3 regions of the Mesorhizobium sp. ESP-6-4 genome follow, and region 1 is predicted to be linked to each of the others. Evidence: predicted binding sites of a transcription regulator. Region 1 holds the regulator's gene; each other region holds the start of a gene.
What was found. The regulator LexA, encoded in region 1, represses DNA repair genes until DNA is damaged. The targets are predictions, from matches to a motif close to TGTTCNNNNTGTGTTCNG.

Region 2: recA (recombinase RecA) is a predicted target of LexA. The motif match lies at 1,776-1,793, and genes of this name have one in related genera.
Region 3: LB523_RS21070 (YifB family Mg chelatase-like AAA ATPase) is a predicted target of LexA. The motif match lies at 2,186-2,203, and genes of this name have one in related genera.

Annotation. Positions count from the first base shown of each region.
Region 1 covers NZ_JAIUGS010000010.1:47,026-51,223, reverse strand. The annotation lists gene kynU (kynureninase) at 1-834, opposite strand, end outside; gene lexA (transcriptional repressor LexA) at 1,269-2,003, shown strand; gene LB523_RS18890 (ComEC/Rec2 family competence protein) at 2,040-4,198, opposite strand, start outside.
Region 2 covers NZ_JAIUGS010000004.1:160,254-164,451, reverse strand. The annotation lists gene LB523_RS10350 (pseudouridine-5'-phosphate glycosidase) at 1-590, opposite strand, end outside; gene LB523_RS10345 (carbohydrate kinase family protein) at 633-1,571, opposite strand; gene recA (recombinase RecA) at 1,852-2,949, shown strand; gene LB523_RS10335 (hypothetical protein) at 3,056-3,250, opposite strand; gene alaS (alanine--tRNA ligase) at 3,376-4,198, shown strand, end outside.
Region 3 covers NZ_JAIUGS010000013.1:37,880-42,077, forward strand. The annotation lists gene LB523_RS21065 (TetR/AcrR family transcriptional regulator) at 1-536, shown strand, start outside; gene LB523_RS21070 (YifB family Mg chelatase-like AAA ATPase) at 565-2,094, opposite strand; gene LB523_RS21075 (glycosyltransferase) at 2,347-3,414, opposite strand; gene gshB (glutathione synthase) at 3,479-4,198, opposite strand, start outside.

The DNA of each region.
Region 1 (4,198 bases):
CAGGAACCGCCGGATGCCCGTGCCCGCAGCGTAGCCCTGCTCGAACGCGAAAGGCCGGGCATGGCCCCACCAGCCGCTGAGCGGCTGGCGAATGTCGCGGTGATGGCGGTTCGCGGCGTAGATGAAGGCTGGCGAGCCCGGCCCGCCATTGAGATACTTGTAGGTGCAGCCGATGGCGAAATCGGCATTCGAGCCGTCGAGATCCACCGGCAGCGCACCCGCCGTGTGGCAGAGATCCCAGACGATCAGCGCACCGGCTTCATGAGCCTTGCGGGTGAGCGCCGCCATGTCGCGCAGCCGGCCGGATTTGTAGTTGACGTGGTTGACCAGGATGACCGCGACGCGATCGTCAACCAGTTCCTCAATCGTCGGGGCATCGGTGCCTTCGAGCCGCAGCACCGTGCCGGGCCGCGTCGATGCGACGCCTTCCGCCATGTAGAGGTCGGTCGGAAAGCTGTCGCCCTCGGCAACGATCACCGAACGCTCGGGCCGCATTGCAAGTGCCGCATGCAGGACCTTGTAGATGTTGATCGAAGTCGTGTCGCAAACGACCGTCTGGCCGGGTTTCGCGCCGATCAGCCGTCCTAGCTGGTCACCCAGCTCGATGGGCATATCGAACCAGCCGGCGGTGTTCCAGGCGCGGATGAGATCCCGCGCCCATTCCTGCCTCGCGGCAGTCTCGATCTCGCTGAAGGCGTCCACCGAAGCGGCGCCCAGCGAATTGCCGTCGAGGTATATGATGCCTTCCGGCAAGACGAAGCGATCGCGCATGGCGCGCAGCGGATCCGCGGCATCCATCGCCTCGACTTCGGCGAGATCAGGAATTCCCCTCATTGTGCTGCCGCCTCCATTTCGATCTGGCCAAGGGGGTTGTCTCACCACCGTCGGCGACAGGGCAAGAACCTTTGGTCCTATGTTAGCTGGTCCATAGACGGCGAAGACTGCGGACCGGAACTTCGCCAAGGTTGGCATTTTGGATTCGTTTCGTTCACGCTGCCGCGCGCTTACGGAACGAGCCGACGTGATCCCATCCGCGGCTTCGTGATCGTGTCGGCGCTCTTGTTTCAGCTTACCGAAGCTCCAAAATCGAGCGGAATCAATGCCGCTGTCTACAAGGGGCGGCCAGGGCATCACCGGATGCGACATTGTTTCGGCAGCCTTAACAAATTCACTAAACTTTAAACGGTTGCGGAACACAACTGGAACAGATAGTGTTTGTTCTGGGTTTGTTTTTCTGATTCTGGTTTCAGAACCCGTGGGGGCCGCCGATGCTGACGCGCAAACAACATGAACTCCTGATGTTCATCCATGAACGCCTGAAGGAGAGCGGGATTCCTCCATCATTCGATGAGATGAAGGAGGCGCTCGACCTTGCCTCCAAGTCCGGCATCCACCGGCTGATCACTGCGCTGGAGGAACGTGGCTTCATTCGCCGGCTGCCGAACCGGGCGCGCGCGCTGGAAGTGCTGCGCCTACCCGACTCGATCGCGCCTGGCCTGAATGCCGCGAAGAAGTTTTCGCCGAGCGTCATCCAGGGCGGCCAAGGCAATCTCAGTCGCCAGGTCAAGCCGACGACGCCATCGCGCACCCCGACGCCAAGCAATGACGACGAGGCCGCGGCGGCCGTATCCATTCCGGTGATGGGCCGCATCGCCGCCGGCGTGCCGATTGACGCTATCCAGCACCAGACGCATTCGATCTCGGTGCCGCCGGACATGATCATGGGCGGCGAGCATTACGCGTTGGAGGTCAAGGGCGACTCGATGATCGAGGCCGGCATCTTCGACGGCGACACCGTCATCATCCGCAATGCCAACACCGCAAGCCCGGGCGAGATCGTGGTGGCGCTGGTCGACGATGAGGAGGCGACGCTTAAGCGTTTCCGCCGCAAGGGTGCCTCGATCGCGCTCGAGGCCGCCAACCCGGCCTATGAGACCCGGATCTTCGGACCGGATCGGGTCAAGGTTCAGGGCAAGCTCGTCGGACTTATCCGCCGCTACTGAGCAGAACTGCCCGGCCTTCTTCGCCCGGACGACAATCTATTGGGCCGGTGCGGCGGCTGGTTTTTCCGGCTGCTTATAGGGCGCCAGTCCCCTCGCCTCGCGCGTGTATTTCCGCTGCTCGTGCCAGGGTCGGTATGGTTCTACGACCGCGTAGCGGACGGTTGGCCGCGCGGTTGCCGATTGCGGATCGAAGAAAACGGCGGCGCTGCCGTCGCGCGCCAGCTGCCGCTTGGTGACGACGAGCACACGCGGATCGCGGCACGGGTTATAGGCCGTGGCGTCGTTGATGACGATGAGGTCGGCGAAGCCGCAGGCCGGCCGGGCGGTGTCGCGGGTCTCGGCGAGCGCGACGATCGCGCCGGAAGGATGCCGACCGATGCAGAGATCGCCGCTGCAATAGAAGGGCGAGCCGGGCGGCAGGTCGACGGGATCGGCAATGTCCAGCGTATCTTTGGCGAACCTTTCTGGCGGCACGATCTCCTCGGCTTTCAGCGCCCGTTTCCAGTTGTCGGTGGTGAACTCGTTGGAGCGTTCGCGATTGACGGCAAGCTCGCCGCCGCCGATCGGCATCGCCACCAGATGCGCATCCTCCGAGATAAGCACGTCCGGTGTGCGGACGTGCGGAATGGCCAGCAGCGCAGCGAGCGCGAAAGGTACGGCGGCAAGCCTCAGCCAAGTGGTAGCCATGGTCGCGATGACCAGCGCGACCGTCGCCAGCAGCACCGACTGGATCGAGATCAGCCCAACGGCGTCGACCGGTGAGCGCTCGGAAATCCATGCCGAAATGGCGATCATCGCCGTCAGGCCTTTGCCCATGACAAAAAGGAAAGGGCCGTCGAAGCCGAAGGGCATGGCCAGCGCGCTCAGCACGGCGAACGGCATGACGACCAATGAGACGATCGGCATGACCGCCAGATTGGCCAGCAGGCTGAGCGGCGACACCCGCTGGAAGTGCCAGATGGCAAACAACAATGTCGCGCTGCCCGCGATGAGCGACGTCACGGCGGCGCCACCCGCTCCAATTGCCAGTTTTCGCGATAGAAGCCCGAGAAACGAACGCTTTGCCGGCGGCGCGGTCGTTTTGCCGGCGCGATAGTCGGCAAAGCCGGCATAGGCGCCGACCAGGGCGGCGGTGGCGGCGAAGGACATCTGGAAGCTCGGGCCGACCACTTCATGCGGCGAGACCAGGATGACGGCGATGGCAGAGATCGCCAGGTTGCGCATGGTCAGCGCCGCGCGGTCGAAAAGCACGGCGACCAGCATCACGCCAAGCATGATGAAGCTTCGCTCGGCCGCCACCACGATGCCGGAGATCACGAGATAGGCGGCGATCGACGCCAGCGCGATGCCAGCGGCATATTTCTTCACCGGCCGGCGCGACGAGAAATCCGGAAACAGCGCGAAGGTGCCGCGTAGCAGGACCATGATCGTGCCGGCGACCAGCGCCATATGCAGGCCGGAGATCGAAATGATGTGGTAGATGCCGGTCCGCCGCATCGACTCGTTGATTTCGTCCGGAATGCCGGCACGAACGCCGACGATCAGCGCCGCCGCGATCTCGCCCTCGGAACCGCCGATGCTGCTCCTGATGTGGTCGGCAATTCCCTCGCGTGCGTTTTCTACGGCCGATGCCACACGTGCGCCAAACGGCACCTCCGTTGGCGCACTGGGGGTCGGCGCGACAAGTTTCGGATCGCCCAGGAAAAAGCCACTGGCGCCGATGCCGGCAAAATAGCTGTCGAAGGAAAAGTCGTAGCTGTCCGGCCGAACCGGACCTGTCGGCGGCAGCAGCTTGGCATAGCCGGTCAGCATCGACCCGGCCGCCATGCCGGAGGGGATCCTGCGCGCCGACAGCCTGATGCGGTCCGGCGCGTAGCGCAGCTTCGGACGTTCCGTGGATGTCAGATCTATGGTGAGCCGGACACGGCCGTTGGCCATCGCCTCGGCGGTGACGAGGCGGCCCGTCAGCCGTGTCTGGATTTCGGAACCCAGCATCGGGGTCGCCATCCGCCAGGTCTCCAGCTTGGCCGCGAGAAACCCCAAGGCGCAGAAAAACGCCGCCATGAAGACAAGATGCGTTCTGTGCCGGGAACGCGAGACCGCCGCGCAGACCGCCATCAGGGCGACCGCCGCAAGCGGCCTGTAGAGGTCCGGCTCGGCGCTCAGCGAGAAGTAACAGATCACGCCGACGGCCA
Region 2 (4,198 bases), on a different contig from region 1:
CTCGACCAGAAGGCGGGCATCGTCTCGCAGCCATGGCCGATAACCGGCACGCCGCGCGTTTCCAGCACTTCCAGCGTTTTCTCGATGTCGAGGATCGCCTTGGCGCCGGCCGAGACGACGATGACCGGCGTGCGCGCCAGCTCGTCGAGGTCGGCCGAGATATCGAAGCTTTTCTCAGCGCCCTTGTGGACGCCGCCAATGCCGCCGGTGGCGAACACTTTTATGCCGGCCATATGCGCGGCGATCATGGTCGCCGCAACCGTGGTGCCGCCGGTGCGCGTTTGAGCGACCGCGAAACCGAGATCGGCGCGCGACAGCTTCATGGCGTCACCGGTCATGGCAAGCGATTCGCGCTCGCCGTCGGAGAGGCCGACCTTGATACGGCCCTGGACCACGGCGATCGTCGCCGGTACCGCGCCGCCATCGATGATGATCTGCTCGACCTTGGCGGCCATGGCGCCATTGTCGGGGTAGGGCATGCCGTGGGTGATGATGGTGCTTTCCAGCGCCACCATGGGCCGGCCGGCGGCAAGCGCCTCCGCCACGGGCGGATGGATATCGACGAAGGGGCGGGCGGTATCAGGCGTCATGGCTGTCTCCGATCCGAAGGGATTGCTTCGGCAGTGGTGGCCCTATGCCACTTCCCGCGGCTCCGGCACAAGGGCAAGCGCCTGCGTGAAGTTGGCGATCGTGAAGGACGGCACGGCCTGCGGGCTCTCTATGGCGAGCATCGCCGCGGCAAGGCCTTCGCGCAGCGCGGCGCGCAGCGGCAGGCCGCGCAGCAAGGCGGCGACGGTTGCGCCGGTCAAGGCGTCGCCGGCGCCGGTCACGTCGGCCACCTTGCGCGGCGCGGGCGGATCGATCTCGAAGCTTCCGGTGTCGTCGAAGCCCAGCACTGGAGCGCTGCCGGACGTGACCGCGCCGGCATTCAGGCCTGCCCGCCTGAGCGCGTCGACGAGGGCCTTGCCGGATGGCTCGGCGCCGACCAGCGCGGCGGCTTCGCGGCGGTTCATGAAGAGCAGCGACAGGTTGTCGAGCAGCGGCGCCAGGCGGACGACCTTGGCCGGCGAGACGGCGATGGCGAAGACCGGCCGGCCGCCGGCAAGCGCCAGCAGACGCTCCAGCGCCGCCGTCGGCAGGTTGGCGTCGCACAGGATGGCGTCGGTGGCGGCGATCGCCTCGCGCACCTTGGCGCGCCTTATTTGTTTGGGGAAGGCTAGGTCGTAGAGCGCCATGTCGGCAAGCCCGACGATCAACTCGCCTTCGGCATCGATCAGCGCCGTGTAGCTCGGCGTCGTGCGGTCGAGGAACACCACCGAAAGGTCTTTTATCCCGGCGTTGTCGATCGCCGAGGCGACTGTGTCCGCCGCAGCGTCACCGCCACGCACCGAGATCAGCGAGGCCGACACGCCGCGCTTCACCACGCTGCGCAGCGCGTTGAAAACCACGCCGCCGACGTCCTCGCGCATGATGCCGGGATTCGAAGCCGCGGGCACATAGACGCCCGAGACCTGGCCGCGCCGGTCGATATGGGCGCCGCCGAGCGCCAGGATTGCTGGGGATGTCGGCATTTCGGGTCGGTGACTTTCGTTGATCGTGCGGCCGCACACTAGGTTTCTGCGCGTCGCCCTGCAATCGGGGTTGCGATTCGGACGGCCGGGTATCGAAATCTCTTCTGGACCGGTGGTTGCACTCCGCACCAGCCCTGGTGAGACAAAAATAGAACAAATCCAGATATTGATTATTTTTCAGATATTTGTTGCCCCTTGCCAAATGAGAACAAAAAAGGTACAAAACAAGCAGGGATCACGGATTGTCCGGCCTTCATTGACGACCAAGGGGTGATGTATCATGGCTCAGAATTCTTTGCGGCTTGTAGAGGATAAGGCAGTGGACAAATCAAAGGCTCTGGACGCGGCGCTGTCGCAAATCGAGCGCGCGTTCGGCAAGGGCTCGATCATGCGGCTCGGCGCCAACGAGCAGGTGGTCGAGATCGAAACCGTGCCGACCGGCTCGCTCGGCCTCGACATCGCGCTCGGCGTCGGCGGCCTGCCGCGCGGCCGCATCATCGAGATCTACGGGCCGGAAAGCTCGGGCAAGACAACGCTGGCGCTGCACACGGTGGCGGAAGCCCAGAAGAAGGGCGGTATCTGCGCCTTCGTCGATGCCGAGCACGCGCTCGATCCGGTCTATGCCCGCAAGCTTGGCGTCGACCTCGAAAACCTTTTGATTTCGCAGCCCGATACCGGCGAGCAGGCGCTGGAGATCTGCGACACGCTGGTGCGTTCGGGCGCCATCGACGTGCTGGTCGTCGACTCGGTGGCGGCACTGACGCCGCGCGCTGAAATCGAGGGCGAGATGGGCGATTCGCTGCCCGGTCTTCAGGCTCGCCTGATGAGCCAGGCGCTGCGCAAGCTGACCGCCTCGATCTCGCGTTCCAACACCATGGTCATCTTCATCAACCAGATCCGCATGAAGATCGGCGTCATGTTCGGCTCGCCCGAGACGACCACCGGCGGCAACGCGCTGAAATTCTACGCCTCGGTGCGCCTCGACATCCGCCGCATCGGCTCGGTCAAGGACCGCGACGAGGTCGTCGGCAACCAGACCCGCGTCAAGGTGGTGAAGAACAAGCTGGCCCCGCCCTTCAAGGTGGTTGAGTTCGACATCATGTATGGCGAGGGCGTGTCGAAGACCGGCGAGCTGATCGATCTCGGCGTCAAGGCCGGCGTCATCGAAAAGTCGGGCGCCTGGTTCTCCTACAATTCCCAGCGCCTCGGCCAGGGTCGCGAGAACGCAAAGCTGTTCCTACGCGACAATCCCGACACGGCGCGTGAGGTCGAGCTTGCGTTGCGCCAGAATGCCGGACTGATCGCCGAGAAATTCCTCGAGAATGGCGGCTCCGAAGGCGGCGACGACGGTTTTGAGGACGAGGCCGGCGCCTTGTAAAGGGCGTGCCCCGGGGATTTTGGGGTCCGCGTGGTCCGAGGGCGCCCGAGAGCAGTTGGTTGGCTTAGCCGGAGTTCGGCCACAATCCTGGTTTATCGGCTTGTGCTTATGTAATCGAGTTCTTGAGTACTGCGTACCCGAACCGCCGGCCTTCGCGCCGGCGGTTTTGCGTTTTGCGGGCGATGTTGAGCCGCCGCTCGTCGGCCGATTGGCCGCACTGCAATGAATTCAGGCAATGCGCTTTGGTCCATGCTTGTGCCTGTCGTTTTCCCAAAACCGCTTGCGCGGTTTTGAGCGACACGCCTGTTTTCCGTGTTTCTGGACAGGCACAAGAGCTATCGCTAAAAGGCCAATCTATCTTCTGAAACACCAAAGCCCATTTGCCGCCGGCCAGGCCGGCGGTTCTTGCGAAAAAGGCAGTATGCAATGAGTGGCGTGAACGACATCCGGTCGACATTCCTCGACTACTTCCGCAAGGAGGGCCACGAGATCGTCGCCTCCAGCCCGCTGGTGCCGCGCAACGATCCGACGCTGATGTTCACCAACGCCGGCATGGTGCAGTTCAAGAACGTCTTCACCGGGCTGGAGAAGCGCCCCTATTCGCGCGCCGCGACTGCGCAGAAGAGCGTGCGCGCCGGCGGCAAGCACAACGACCTCGACAATGTCGGCTACACGGCGCGCCATCTCACCTTCTTCGAGATGCTCGGCAATTTCTCGTTCGGCGACTATTTCAAGGAGCGCGCGATCGAGCTTGCCTGGAACCTGATCACCAAGGAATTCGGTCTGCCGAAAGACAAGCTCTTGGTCACCGTCTATCACACCGACGACGAGGCGGCGGGTTATTGGAAGAAGATCGCCGGCTTCTCCGACGACCGCATCATCCGCATCCCGACTTCCGACAATTTCTGGGCGATGGGCGACACCGGCCCATGCGGGCCGTGTTCGGAAATCTTCATCGACCGCGGCGAGCATATTTGGGGCGGCCCGCCCGGCAGCCCGGAAGAGGACGGCGACCGTTTCCTGGAATTCTGGAACCTGGTGTTCATGCAGTATGAGCAGGTGACGAAGGAAGAGCGCATCGACCTGCCGCGTCCCTCGATCGACACCGGCATGGGCCTGGAGCGCATGGCCTCCATCCTGCAGGGCGTCGAAAGCGTCTTCGAGACCGACCTGTTCAAGCATTTGATCGACGCGACGTGCTCGGCGCTCGGGCACGGCCACAACCAGGAGAATGCAGCATCCTTCCGCG
Region 3 (4,198 bases), on a different contig from region 1:
TCATCGTCGCCGGCGGCTATAACGGGTTCAGCTACGCCGATATCGCCGACGTGGTCGGTATCCGCAAAGCCAGCATCCATCATCATTTCCCGAGCAAGGTCGACCTGGTGCAAAGCCTGGTCAGGCGCTACCTCGAGGATGCCGTGACGGGCATGACGGAGCTAGAGCGCAGTGTGCCTGCGCCGCCTCAGTTGCTGCGCACCTATGCCGACTTCTGGGCGCAGTGCATCGAGGATGCGAGCAGGCCGATCTGCGTCTGCGCGCTGCTTGCCAGCGAGCTTCCGGCCCTTCCGCCCGAGGTGGCCGCGGAGGTCCGGGCCTATTTCCGGTTTCTCTCGGGGTGGCTGACCGGCGTTATCGAGCGCGGCGCCGCGCAAGGCACATTGACGATCGCCGCCGCGCCGCGCGTGGAGGCGGAAGCCTTCATAGCGACCGTGCACGGGGCGATGATTTCCGCGCGGGCCTATGGCGATGGATCGAGCTTCGCCATGATCCTGGCACCGACGCTGCAGAAGCTGATCCCGGCGCAAGATTGAAGAGGGATGAAAGCCCGATACGCCCGCTTCACGCCGCCTGCGCCATGCGCTGCGCGCTCATGCGATAAGAGATCGCCTCGGCCAGATGGATGCGGCCGACGGTCTCGCTGGCGTCGAGGTCGGCCAGCGTGCGCGCCACTTTCAGCACGCGGTGATAGGCCCGCGCCGAAAAGCCGAGCTTTTCGCTGGCGTCCTTGAGCAGCGTCAGCCCGGCGCTATCGGGCTTGGCGATCTCCTCGATGATCGAGGGCGGGCAGTGCGCGTTGGTGGTGGCGCCCGCGCCCAGTCTTTCCAGCCTTTCGCGCTGCATGGCACGCGCACGTGCCACGCGCTGCGCCGCCGAAGCGCTCGTCTCGGCCTTGTCCGGCCGGATGAGGTCGCTCGCCGAGACCGCCGGCACCTCGATCCTGAGGTCGATGCGGTCGAGCAGCGGGCCGGAAATGCGCGCCTGGTATTCGGTGCGGCAGCGGTCGCCGCGCAGGCAGCGATAGCCGGGCTCGCCCGACATGCCGCAGCGGCACGGATTCATCGCCGCCACCAGCTGGATGCGCGCCGGATAAGTGACGCGGTGGTTGGCGCGCGCGATCATGCAGTCGCCTGTTTCCAGCGGCTGGCGCAGCGCATCCAATGTCTGCGGCGTGAATTCCGGCAACTCGTCGAGGAACAGCACGCCGTGATGGGCGAGCGAGACCTCACCCGGACGCGCGCGCAGCCCGCCGCCCACCATCGCCGCCATCGAGGCCGAATGATGCGGGGCGCGGAACGGCCGCCGGTCGGTCAGCTTGCCTTCGCCGAGCTCGCCGGCGACGGAAGCGATCATCGACACTTCGAGCAGCTCCTTCGGCGCCAGCGGCGGCAGGATCGAGGGCAGGCGCTGCGCCAGCATCGACTTGCCCGAGCCGGGCGGCCCGACCATGAGAAGGTTGTGGCCGCCGGCGGCAGCCACTTCGACCGCCCTCTTGGCGCTCTCCTGGCCCTTGATGTCGGCGAGATCCGGCAGGTCGCGCGCGGCAAGCTGGATGCCGGCCTCGGGCCGTGACAGCACCTGCGTGCCGCGAAAATGGTTGGCGACGGCAATCAGGCTGCGCGGCGCAAGGATATCGAAATCCTTGCCTGCCCAGGCCGCTTCCGGGCCGCAGGCGAAGGGACAGATCAAGCCCTTGCCTTCGGCATTGGCGCCGATCGCCGCCGGCAGCGCGCCGGCAACGCCGGCGATCGTGCCGTCGAGCGACAATTCGCCAAGCACCACATAGCCGGCGAGCATATCACCCGGGATAGCGCCAAGCGCCGCCATCAGCCCGAGCGCGATCGGCAGGTCGTAATGGCTGCCTTCCTTGGGCAGATCGGCCGGCGCGAGGTTCACCGTCACCTTCTTCGACGGCATCGACAGGCCCGACGCATGCAGCGCCGCTTGCACGCGCTCGCGGCTTTCGGCCACCGCCTTGTCCGGCAGGCCGACGATCTGCATGCCGACCTTGCCGGGCGCGACCATCACCTGGACATCGACCGGCAAGGCCTCGATGCCCTGGAAAGCGACCGTGCGAACCCGCGCTACCATTTATCCAAAACCCTCAGCCTCAACGCGCCCGTATCCACCATCGGGCCGCGAGCGCCTACAATGCAGACAACCATAGATTTTCGAAACACGCAAGAACATTACAGGAACATCTATCCGCGAAGATGGTGGATTTCGGCCAAAGCTTCTTCTGGGCTAAAAGGCCGAGGCGCGCCCGAGCAGCCGCTATCGCCGCGTGCTCTCGACCTGTTGAACAAGGCGAGTAGTCCCTCCGGCAATCCGGGCTGTTGCCGTCTAGGCGGTGATGAAGGCATCGACCGTGCCTGAAAGCGATCGATCGATTGCGATGTGGGGTGGAAGCCACTCCATGACAGGATATCGGAAAGGCCAAGGCATGGCGAGCCGGCGCAAAGAGCCGCTTTCCAGAAAAATCTCATTTACAAGGTCTATGAACCGCCGGCGGTCTCGCTCAACTCGTTTCAAAGTTTGCGAACGAATATAAGCCCGGGGGATTCGTCGCTCCTTCAGCGCTAAGACAGCCTCCGCGATGGATCGAGGGTCGGGTGGAACTGTAAGCGAATATTCGTCATCGAGATAAAGGTCTCGACCACCATGGTTCGGGGTCGTGACAACAGGTAGCCCCGCGAGAAGATACTCTGTGCTGGCGAACATTGGTCCCTCTATTGCAGAGAGACAAATTCCCACGGCTGCACGATTTAGATGCATGTTCACATAAGCCGGCGCCAATCGAACAGGTTTGCCGGTGCTGTCAAACTCATTGATAAACACGTGACCCGGCGCGAGCTCCCTGTGCCGATTTATCCGCGCCCTTTCCGACTCCGTCGTGGATGACCCCACTGAATCACGATAAAAGACAAATGCACAACGCTCGATGCCAAGGGACAAGTCGTGGTGTTTCCACGAAGCCAGTTGCGCATTGTATATTGCATCGAATTCTACAGGGATGTCCTCGAGGGGCCTGAATATGTATTCGGAGGTTGTTGAAGTCTTGTTATGCAGGACGGCGGCCTCACCGGACTGATTCAAGAGATCAGCCTCGGCTTGTGTGTTGGATAGGAAGATTAGCGAGTGACGGGGGTTCCCAAGTCTATGCAGAACGGCATAGGTCCGGATCATTTTGACGCTGGAATTGTTTTCGATGGACCAGGTTGGCGAGATGAGAAACCAGGCACGGTGACTGCGTGGAAGGAGAGGCATGTGACTTGCCAATCCAAGGGGCGTACCGGACATTCCCGAATAGGATATGAACGGATCGTCCGACAGCAAACTTGCCTGAAGAGCAGGTTGCGACTTCGCGGAAGAGTACCACTCTTTCCGGAGATAGCGGCGATGACGCAACATTGCTCCGACAATCTCGGATACGGTAGGAGGCCGATATCCGTGCTGCAGAGTCAACATGCGGCAATTACGCGGCCGACTTCAGCCGCTTCCCTTCCACGCAGTCCCAAAACAAGCTCGCGATATCCGCGCCGCCAAAGCGCTGCACTTCGCGCACGCCGGTCGGCGAGGTCACGTTGATCTCGGTCATGTAGTCGCCGATCACGTCGATGCCGACCAGGATGAAGCCGCGCTCCCTGAGCGCCGGTCCGATGCGGGCGCAGATCTCGCGCTCGCGCTCCGTCAGCTCGGTCTTCTCGGCGCGGCCGCCGACATGCATGTTGGAGCGGGAATCGTGCTCGGCCGGCACGCGGTTGATAGCGCCCACCGGGTCGCCGTCGATCAGGATGATGCGCTTGTCGCCCTTGCGCACGTCCTTGAGATAGCGCTGCACGATATAGGGCTCGCGGAACAACTGGCCGAACATTTCGAGCAGCGAGGCGAGATTGCGGTCGGCCTCGTGCAGATGGAAGATGCCGGCGCCGCCATTGCCGTAGAGCGGCTTGACGATGATGTCGCCGAACTCCTTGCGGAAGGCCGCCACTTCCTGGGGGTCCTTGGTGATCAGCGTTTCCGGCATCAGGTCCGGGAATTCGGTGACGAAGATCTTCTCCGGGCTGTTGCGCACCCAGGCTGGGTCGTTGACCACCAGCGTCTTCGGATGGATGCGCTCCAATATGTGCGTGGTGGTGATGTAATTCATGTCGAAGGGCGGGTCTTGCCTGAGCAGCACGACGTCCATCTCGGA